DNA from 3 places in the Mesorhizobium sp. P171375 genome. Region 3 is predicted to be linked to each of the others. Evidence: riboswitches for the same ligand, from Rfam matches in the RefSeq annotation. Region 3 holds a riboswitch; each other region holds the start of a gene.
What was found. A riboswitch is a leader RNA that binds a small molecule or an ion and turns the genes downstream of it on or off. The one in region 3 is predicted to bind thiamine pyrophosphate.
Positions count from the first base shown of each region.

Region 1: linked by a shared signal. The riboswitch ahead of ACYHH6_RS17745 (YkoF family thiamine/hydroxymethylpyrimidine-binding protein) and the one ahead of thiB (thiamine ABC transporter substrate binding subunit) in region 3 are both predicted to bind thiamine pyrophosphate.
Region 2: linked by a shared signal. The riboswitch ahead of thiC (phosphomethylpyrimidine synthase ThiC) and the one ahead of thiB (thiamine ABC transporter substrate binding subunit) in region 3 are both predicted to bind thiamine pyrophosphate.

Region 1 covers NZ_JBYNWF010000001.1:3,684,893-3,688,159, reverse strand. Annotated here, with positions in the region: gene ACYHH6_RS17755 (ABC transporter ATP-binding protein) at 1-392, opposite strand, end outside; gene ACYHH6_RS17750 (ABC transporter permease) at 389-1,225, opposite strand; gene ACYHH6_RS17745 (YkoF family thiamine/hydroxymethylpyrimidine-binding protein) at 1,481-2,089, opposite strand; TPP riboswitch at 2,080-2,192, opposite strand; gene ACYHH6_RS17740 (hypothetical protein) at 2,385-2,750, shown strand; gene ACYHH6_RS17735 (DUF2934 domain-containing protein) at 2,880-3,119, opposite strand; gene ACYHH6_RS17730 (hypothetical protein) at 3,213-3,267, opposite strand, start outside.
Region 2 covers NZ_JBYNWF010000001.1:2,128,327-2,131,593, forward strand. Annotated here, with positions in the region: gene thiC (phosphomethylpyrimidine synthase ThiC) at 1-1,373, opposite strand, end outside; TPP riboswitch at 1,476-1,592, opposite strand; gene pmtA (phospholipid N-methyltransferase PmtA) at 1,775-2,371, opposite strand; gene ACYHH6_RS10210 (DUF309 domain-containing protein) at 2,545-3,069, shown strand.
Region 3 covers NZ_JBYNWF010000001.1:369,926-373,192, reverse strand. Annotated here, with positions in the region: gene ACYHH6_RS01895 (ABC-F family ATP-binding cassette domain-containing protein) at 1-781, opposite strand, end outside; gene ACYHH6_RS01890 (thiamine diphosphokinase) at 783-1,442, opposite strand; TPP riboswitch at 1,626-1,741, shown strand; gene thiB (thiamine ABC transporter substrate binding subunit) at 1,786-2,793, shown strand; gene thiP (thiamine/thiamine pyrophosphate ABC transporter permease) at 3,026-3,267, shown strand, end outside.

The sequences.
Region 1 (3,267 bases), 3.3 Mb from region 3:
GAGAGTTCCGCCGGCCAGGCGCGCTCGAAACCGGCAAGGCCGAATTCAGCGAACAGCGGCGCGACTTGCTCGCGCGCCTCGCGGCGCTTCATGCCCTGCACCTCCAGCCCCAGCGTCACATTGTCGATGACGCGGCGCCATGGCATCAGCGCGTCGCGCTGCGGCATGAAGGCGAAATGGCGACCATGGTCATCGAGTGGCGCACCGTCGAAGCGCATGTCGCCCTCGCCTTTCAGCGCACCCGTCAGCAGCTGGAACAGTGTCGACTTGCCGGCGCCGGAGGGGCCGAGGATGGACACGAACTCGCCGGCCGCGACATGAAGCGAAATGCCCGCGAGCACCTCCAGCGCGCCGAAGCTTTTGCTGATATCGCGGAGTTCGAGCCGTGTCATTGGGAGCTCTCTCCCGAAGGCTTGCCGCCGCGGCTCTCGCTCCCCGCATTTTCCCAAGGCATGGCGAGGCGCTGGATGAGCACCGCAAGGCCGAACAAAGCAAGCGTGAGCGCCGCGCTGACGGCGACCGCGGCGAGCACCAGATCGGGGCGGAAATTGTTCTTGGCGTTGAGCATGTAGATGCCCAATCCCTTCGCCGCCCCCGCATATTCGGCGAAGATCGCGCCGACCACGGCGTAGGTGATGGAGATGCGCAGCCCGGCGAAGAAGTACGGCAGCGCCGAAGGCAGCCGCGCCAGCCAGAAGATGCGCCGGCGCCCTGCCCCCATGGCGGCGAGCATCTGGGCAATCTCCTTGCTCGTTGCAGCGTAGCCTTCGACCAACGCCACCATCATCGGGAAGAAAGTGACCAGTGCGACGAGCAGGATTTTCGGCATCAGCCCGAAGCCGAACCACAGCACGATGAGCGGCGCGATGGCGACCAGCGGCAAGGTCTGGCTGACGATCAGCAGCGGGAAGAGCGCGCGGCGCAGCGGGGTCAAAAAATCGACCAGCGCCGAAAGCACGAAGGCGGCAATCAACGAGCAGGCGAAGCCGGCAAGCGTGGCGCGGATGGTGGGAAGCGTATTGTCGGCAAGGGCAGCGCGGTTCTCCCAGGCCTGCAGCAACACGCGCGACGGCGCCGGCAGCATGCCGTGCGTGACGCCGCCATAGCGGGCGTAGAGCTCCCAGGCCGCGAGGAGCAGGGTCAAGGAGATGGCGGCGGGGATGGCCTTGGCGATGGCGGGGGCTGATCTCCCCCCTCGAGGGGGAGATGTCGCCGAAGGCGACAGAGGGGGTCGCCGGCCATAGAGCGCCCACGCCTTGCCGATGCGAAAAGAGCGTCGGCGCTCCACGCGCTGGAACCCCCTCTGGCCTGCCGGCCATCTCCCCCTCAAGGGGGGAGATTCACTTGCATCGCGGTCTTCGCCAATTGCCAATGGCTCCCCTCCTCTTTGTACTGAGGGGTCGGGGGCATCTCCCCCACGCGATGAGTTGGACAAAACAGCCACGGCAATATCCTCGATGAACGACGCCTGAGCCGCGGCTCAGACGGCGCTCGGGCTGTTCGCAGAAATCGTGATGTCGAGGGTGACGTGGCCGGCGCCCGGGCCGAAGCGGCAGAAGGCTTCACCCAGCGTCGCAAACACCGCGCCGGCATCGCCACGCAGTTTGGTGCAGAAGTTCTTCGAGCGTTCAAAGACGCCGGACTGCTTCAGGAAATCGATGCAGCCATAGATCTCGTCCATATGGTCGCCCGTACCCATCACATAGAGCGAGAACTGCGCCGCCACCGGCTGGTCGGTCGATGGCGTGGCCTGGACGGCGCGGATCGCGGCGACCTTGCGCTCGTCCAGCGCAATGGCGGGTCCGCCGGTCTCGTCGGAGCGGCAGATCGGATCGTCGGGCTCGCCCGGGCAACCGCGCGAAACCGCAGCCGAAAGCACGCAATGTTTGCCGCTTTTGGCGGCCGCCACGAACAGGTCGCGCATGGCTGGAAACAACACCTCGGGCGGCCCGACCAGAAGCGTCGAGATGTCGTCGGTTTCGATCCTCAGCCGTTCACGCCAGGGATCGAGCGCGCCGAGCGCGCCAAGGATGACGCCGACGAAATCGTCGGTCATGGGATAAAGGGAAATCTGTGCACCGGAAAACATCGCCCGCCTCGCTCCGCTGGTATTATCCAGATCAGCTTTAGGGTCCGAAGGCTTGCCGCCCTCATCTCAGCCCCGACCGTACGGAGCACCCCTGTGGATGGGCGGGTTAAAGCACTGTTCGAGGCATTGGGGAAGAGTATTTTTCGACTGTCATCGCGAAGTGTATTGGGCCAGGTTTCTTGGCTTCAGGAAATCCGCATCATTTTGAAAGTTGAATTCGTTCAAATTGTACGCATCGTCCTTGACGAAATATCGTACATAAAGTACGATATTTCCTTTGAACAAGGGGAATTCCGTGAGCACAGCGAACCATGCCGCCTTCGCCGACCTCTCCCGCCCGCTGTTGTCACTGCCGCTGCTGCCGCCCCTGTCGTTCGACCAGCGCGAACGCGTTGCCGGAGCATGGCGAATGGCCAGCCAGGACATCGCCGACGATATTCGTTTCATCCGCCAATATTTGAAAGTGATTGCCGAGAAGGACGAGAGGCTGTCGACCGGCACGCTCGTTCACAGCCACGCCTATGTCGAAGCCTGCGCCGGCTGGCTGCCCCAGACGGTGGCGCGCTATCGGCGCCACTTGCGCCAGATCACCGAATGCGAACTGGTCATGACAGCTGCCGGTATCCGCTTTGCCCTGTCGAGTTATGCCTGGGAGGCATAGGGCATCGCGCGATCTTCATGCGCAATGAATTGCGCTCCCCGTGGAGGCGCAATTCGTCGGGTTAAGAGACACTGGCGGGCCGAACGGCGACGCCCAGAACGGGGCCGCCCGGGCGAATTCTGCCCTTGCCTATTTCGACTTGGCCTTGCCGGACTTTGCGGCCGCCGGCTTTGCAGCCTTGGGCTTGGCGTCGGGCTTGACGGGCTTCGCAGCAGCCTTCTTCGCCGTCTTCTTCGGTTTGGCGGCCACACCATCTACTTCGGCCGTAGCCTGTTCCCAGTGCTCCTGATGCGCGCCTTCTGGGCGGCCGGCCTGTTCCCAAATCTCATGTGCGCGCTGGCGAATGCGGTCCTGTCTGTCGTCCGTCACTTAAGCCTCCGTGGTTGGGTCCGATGGTTAGGTCCAGATTCCACGAAAACATTAGCCGAAATTTGAGCCCGCGTCTTGAGGGACGAGCTGCTTTCAATGCGGATCGGAAACGACCGCAACGCCGAGCAGCGCCGCTTTCTTAGTGATC
Region 2 (3,267 bases), 1.8 Mb from region 3:
ATCATCGCGGCGCCGATGCCTGAGGTGATGTGGTCGTAGCCCGGCGCGATGTCGGTCGTCAGCGGTCCGAGCGTATAGAACGGCGCCTCGCCGCAGACGGCGAGTTGCTTGTCCATGTTCGCCTTGATCTTGTGCATCGGCACGTGGCCGGGGCCCTCTATCATCACCTGGCAATCCTTCGCCCAGGCGATCTTCGTCAGCTCGCCGAGCGTCTCCAGCTCGGCGAACTGCGCCGCGTCATTGGCATCGGCGATCGAGCCTGGACGAAGACCGTCGCCGAGCGAGAAGGAGACGTCGTAGGCTCTGGCGATGTCGCAGATCTCCGCGAAGTGCTCGTAGAGGAAGCTTTCCCGGTGATGGTGCAGGCACCATTTGGCCATGATCGAGCCGCCGCGCGAGACGATACCCGTCACCCGGTCGACGGTCAGCGGGATATAATGCAGCCGCACGCCGGCGTGGATGGTGAAATAGTCGACGCCTTGCTCGGCCTGTTCGATCAGCGTGTCGCGGTAGACCTCCCAGGTCAGATCCTCGGCAATGCCGCCGACCTTTTCGAGCGCCTGGTAGAGCGGCACCGTGCCGATCGGCACCGGCGCGTTGCGCACGATCCAGTCGCGGATGTTGTGGATGTTGCGGCCGGTCGACAGGTCCATCACCGTATCGGCGCCCCAGCGGATCGCCCACACCATCTTTTCGACCTCTTCCGCCATCGACGATGTGACGGCGGAGTTACCGATATTGGCGTTGATCTTCACCAGGAAATTGCGGCCGATGATCATCGGCTCGCTCTCGGGATGGTTGATGTTGGCGGGAATGATCGCCCGTCCGCGCGCCACCTCGTCACGCACGAATTCGGGCGTGACGAAATCGGGCAGTGTCGCGCCGAAAGCCTCGCCGTCGCGCTCAAGCTTGCCGTGCAGGATCTCGCGACCAAGGTTCTCGCGAATGGCAACGAACTCCATTTCGGGTGTGATGATGCCGGCGCGCGCATAGGCAAGCTGCGTCACCGCCTTGCCTGCTTTGGCCCTGAGCGGTCGGTGGCGGATGGGAAATTCCGGCGTCAGGCGTTCGCCCGTCGCGAATCCGTTGTCCTCCGGCCGGACATGGCGGCCGTCACAGTCCTCGACATCGCCGCGGGCCAAGATCCATTCGTGGCGAAGCCGAGCCAGGCCTTTTTCGATGCTGGTTTCGACAGCCGGATCGGTATAGGGGCCCGACGGATCGTAGACGGTGACTGGCGGTTCGCCGGCTGTCGGATGGACGGAGATTTCGCGCATCGGCACTTTGATCTGCGAGTGGATGGTGCCGGGCTTGTGGATCTTCCGCGAGGCGGGCAGCGGTCCCGTCGACACGGCAGGGGTGAGGGCATTCATCTTGAGGCTCCTTTGCTCATGCATTGGAGACCCAGTTCTGTGCCGGAAGGATGAAAAGACGCTTCTGTCGACCTGCCGAAACAGGACCTCGGGCGTAACTCCCGCAAAGCGCTTGCACCGTCCCTACGCCAGTATGAACTGGATCAGGTTCAACGGGTCACTGCGCCGCGAAAGCCAGCAGTATCTCAGCCCCTTGCCGGGACTCCCCTGGTGAATGCCTCAGGTTGAACGGGCCGGCGCGGCTTTGTCAAGCGCATTTGGCCCGCCCACTGTCAAATCAAACCAGGACCGCTTCGTCTTCTTGGCAGTCTGGCATCTGCCCCTGCTCTGTCCACATCCTGTTTGGGTGGAAGGCCACCACCCAGCGGAACCCTCAGAGAAGGAAAACCGTCCAGATTTGGCTAGACTGCTCGACGATAAGTCCAGAGCTGTGCCGGCGGTATGTTGCGGACGACGAAGTCATAGTGGGAAACCACGTAACGGTCTGGCATCTTGATCACCGGCGACAGAGGTCCATACGTGATCTGAATTAGAGGCCGGCCGGCAGGAATACGGGCAAGCAGATCCTCAACCAGCGCGACACGCTGTTGCATTGGAAAGCTCAACAGCGGGACTGCACTTATAACACAATCGAACTGTTCACCTTTGCGCTCACCCAGAGCTTCGTCCAGCGCAAATGCGTCGCCCAATCTGAAGTCCACATTCGGGAAGCGTTGCACCAGGCCGTCGTAGAAAATCCTGGAATATTCGACTGAAACCAGCTGGCGCGGCTTGATTCCCCTAGCCAGGATCGCCTTTGTGATGACACCGGTTCCCGCGCCAAGCTCCAGAATCGGCAATCCTGACCGTGGGTTCACCACGCTTGCCATCCGGCGTGCCGCATAAACCGAAGTGGGAATAAGGGCTCCCACGCCCTTCTTGTCCTTCTGCCAGCCTTTGGAGAATTGGACTTCTTCCTCAAACCTTTTGCCGAGCCGCTCCTTCAGTCGCAAAATCATATCTTCTCCTTGCGTCAGCCGCTTACCCAACGTCATCATTTGGCAAAGCGCGTTTTGGCCAATCTCGGCACCTTTTACAAGCCGGTTACGACCGCTTCCCTGTCACGACGCGGTCAGCATGAATTGCCCCTTAACGCACTTTCATGTTTGCTGGGTCTATGTCTCGCCCTCGCTTGCTGCCCGAAAAAAGTTTCCCGAGCTATGCGTATCTGCCCGGCAAATATCCGCATCCGGTGCGCGATCCCTTGGGCCACAGTTACCGATCAGATCCGGTGACCGTCGCCGTTGGCGAAGCGCTCGGCTCAGATGTGTTTCGATGGGGAATCGACCTTTTCAATCACGGCTACTACTGGGAAGCCCATGAAGCCTGGGAGCCTCTCTGGCAGGCTGCGAAACACAGCGCTCAGCACCGCATGTTCTTCAAGGGACTGATCCTGTTAGCGGCGGCCGGGGTGAAGATCCGCGAGGGCAAGCGGGTCGCAGCGGCGCGCCATGCGACAAGAGCTGCAGGGCTTTTTCGTCAGGTGGTGAGAGTGCCGGGCGGCCTGTGGGAGAAAGCGCTGGGAATGACACCCGCCGCGCTCGCTGAACATGCCCAAGCGATCGTAGCTTACCCGGTTGTTCCGCGGGAGCCAAAGCCTGCCCAGCCTGAGCCCGTGTTTGATTTCATACTCGCACCAGTATCCGAGAGCGTTTGATCGGCATTCAGTGGTTCAAGTGTCCAAGCTAACTTTGTCAGCAGGAAACGGGGCCTTTGAAAACCGCTCACCACCCGCATGCGTCACAAAAATAAGAGTGCAGTAAGGTTTTATAGGCAACTCGCGGCCGCTTCGATGTCGATGGTCTCGAGGGTCGGGGGCGACCGGTCGCGCTCGTAGCCAATCTATTGATGACAG
Region 3 (3,267 bases):
GGCCGCGAAAACGCTGGCGCATGGTCTGGAGTTCGCCGAGGCGGCGCATGTTGCGCTTGCGCCGCGCCGTCACGCCGTAGCGCAGCCAGTGCTCCTCGCGCACGATCTGACGGCCAAGCTTGTGCTGCTCGCGCTCTTCCTCTTCCAACACCTGGTCGCGCCATTCCTCGAAATGGCCAAAGCCCTTGTCGAGGCGGCGGGTCTGGCCGCGGTCGAGCCAGACGGTGGCGCGCGAGACGCGTTCGAGGAAGCGACGGTCGTGCGAGATGACGATTAGCGCCGACGAGGTGCGGACAAGCTCCTCTTCCAGCCATTCGATCACCGACAGATCGAGATGGTTGGTCGGCTCATCAAGCAGCAGAATATCAGGCTCCGGCGCCATCACACGAGCAAGCGCGGCGCGGCGCGCCTCGCCGCCGGAGAGGTCGTTGGGGTTTTCCGTGCCGGCGAGGCCGAGATGCTCCATCAGATAGGTGGCGCGGTAGGGATCGTCGGCCGGCCCAAGCCCGGCCTCGACATAGGCGCGCACATTGGCAAAGCCATCCATGTCGGGCATTTGCGGGAGATAGCGAACCGTTGCCGAAGGCTGGCGGAAGACTTCGCCGTCCTGCGGTTCGATCAGCCCTGCGGCGATCTTGAGCAGCGTCGACTTGCCGGAGCCGTTGCGGCCGACGAGCGCAATCTTGTCGCCGGCGGATGCGGTGAGTTCGGCGCCGTCGAGCAGCGGCGTGCCGCCGAAGGTCAGTCTTATCCCGTCGAGGTTGAGAAGGGGCGGGGCCATGTCAGCTTTCAGGCAAGGGATAGGGATGAGCGAGCAACAGCGCGCGGCCATGGCCAAGTGCGATTTCGAGCCGGCCCCCGGTCTTCTCTGACTTGACCTCGTTGGAGATGGTGAGCGACGAGCCGAAGGCAACCTCGACATGGTCGAGCGGCCATTTGGCGCTGGACACGGTCAGGCCCGAAAGATCGGAAAAGCCGAGCACGGAAAACAACGTGCCGTCGGCGTAGTCGAAGCCGGCCTTGCCCGGCAGCAAGGGAACCCCCTCCTGCGCGCCGCTGGTCAACAGCACTTTCGTGCCGGTCTCGGCCAGCCGCAGGCTGAGCGCCAGATGAAGGTACGCATGGTCGGCGCGCTTGCCACCGAAAGCGCCGGCCAGCACCAGGCTGGTGGCGCCGCGCTCCAGTGCGGCGGCGATGGCCAGCTCCCCGTCGGTCTTGTCCTTTTCGGGCGGAAATACCTGGCGCGGCACGGCGGCGAGATCGACGGGAAGCTCCGCGGGCACGGAATCGAAGTCGCCCACCCAAAGCTCCGGCATCAGGCCGAGCATCCGGGCATGGCCGATGCCGGCGTCGGCGGCGATGACGCGCGCGCCTTCGACCTGGCGGTCGAGCCGCGGCGTGCGGATGAGATCGCCGCCAAGCAGGATGGTGAATGTGCTCATATCCGGTGGCCCTTACCAGCCCCGCCGGCGAAACGGAAGGCCGAGCCTTGGCTAGCTTTTTGTTGGAGCATGATCTCCGGACAAAACGGTTCCCGTTTGTCCGAGAAAACCGGTTCCCACTTTTCGGATCATGCTCTGGCAAAGTTCCGCTTGCGTGGCACCTTGGCCGGCCCTATGTGTCGAAACGCTCTAACGGGGTGCCGAACGCGATGTTTCGCGGGTCGGCTGAGAGGCAGTCTCGCCAACCCGCTGAACCTGATCCGGTTTGTACCGGCGGAGGGATTAGACGCTTCGGACAGACCGACGCCTCAATTCCTTTCAAACACGAATGAAGGAGGTGCCGATGCGCATGTTTTTGTCCCGTCTTGTCCCAGCCCTGGGTCTTGCTTTTTCGCTTCTCGCCGTGCCTGCGTCCGCGCAGGAAAAACTCACCGTCTACACCTATGAGAGTTTCACTGCCGATTGGGGCCCGGGTCCTGCGGTGAAGAAGGAATTCGAAGCCGAATGCGGCTGCAGCGTCGACTTCGTCTCGGTCGCCGACGGCGTCGCGCTGCTCAACCGCGTCAAGCTCGAGGGGGCGTCGACCAAGGCCGATATCGTGCTTGGCCTCGACACCAATTTGACTGCCGAGGCCAAGGCCTCCGGCCTGTTTGTCCCGCATGGCGCTGTGGCTGAAAACAGCGTGCCGGGCGGCTGGAGCGACGATACTTTCGTCCCCTATGACTATGGCTATTTCGCTGTCGTCTATGACACCGAGAAGCTGAAGAACCCGCCCAAGAGCCTGAAGGAACTGGTCGAAGGCGATGCCGCCGACAAGATCGTCATCCAGGATCCGCGCACCTCGACGCCGGGCCTTGGCCTGCTTCTGTGGGTGAAGTCGGTTTATGGCGACAAGGCGCCGGAAGCCTGGGCCAAGCTCAAGCCAAAGGTGCTGACGGTGACGCCGGGCTGGAGCGAAGCCTATGGCCTGTTCACCAAGGGCGAGGCGCCAATGGTGCTGTCCTACACGACGTCGCCGGCTTACCACATGGTGGCCGAAAACACCGATCGCTACCAGGCGGCATCCTTCGAGGAAGGCGAGTATCTGCAGATCGAGGTCGCCGGCATCACCACCACGGGTGCGAAAAACCCCCTGGCGGCAAAGTTTCTCGCCTTCATGACCGGGCCGAAATTCCAGAATGTCATTCCGGAGACCAACTGGATGTTCCCGGCGGGGAAAATCGACAAGCCGCTCAATCCGGCCTTCGACAAACTGGTCAAGCCGGTGAAGACGCTGCTGTTCAGCCCGGAAGAGGTTGCGGCCAACCGCAAGGCTTGGGTGGATGAGTGGCTGGCGGTGATGAGCAAGTAGATTTGGCTGGATGATCGGAAGATGACCGCTCTACGGCGCCCCCCTCTGTCCTGCCGGACATCTCCCCCACGAGGGGGGAGATTGGGTGTCGCCTCGGCTTTCGCCAACCTCCAACGTTTTGAGCGGAGCGCGGAAACTGCTGATCTCCCCCCTCGTGGGGGAGATGTCCGGCAGGACAGAGGGGGGCGCGAAGGAACGCGACGCCCGCCAAAGATCTTTTGGGCGGTCCGGCGTGCAACGCTCTGACCCCCGCGTCACCGCCGGCATTGTCGCGCTCGCGGCAATCGCGCTGCTGATCGGCGGCGCCTTTGCCGGGCTTATCCGCGAAGGCGCGCACGACCTCCGCGGTGCTGCGTCCGCCTTCGATCTCTATCTCCTGCGCGTTGTCCGCTTCACGCTCTGGCAAGCAGTCCTTTCGACGCTGCTTTCCGTCGTGCCGGCGCTGTTCGTGGCGCGTGCTCTGTCGCGGCATCC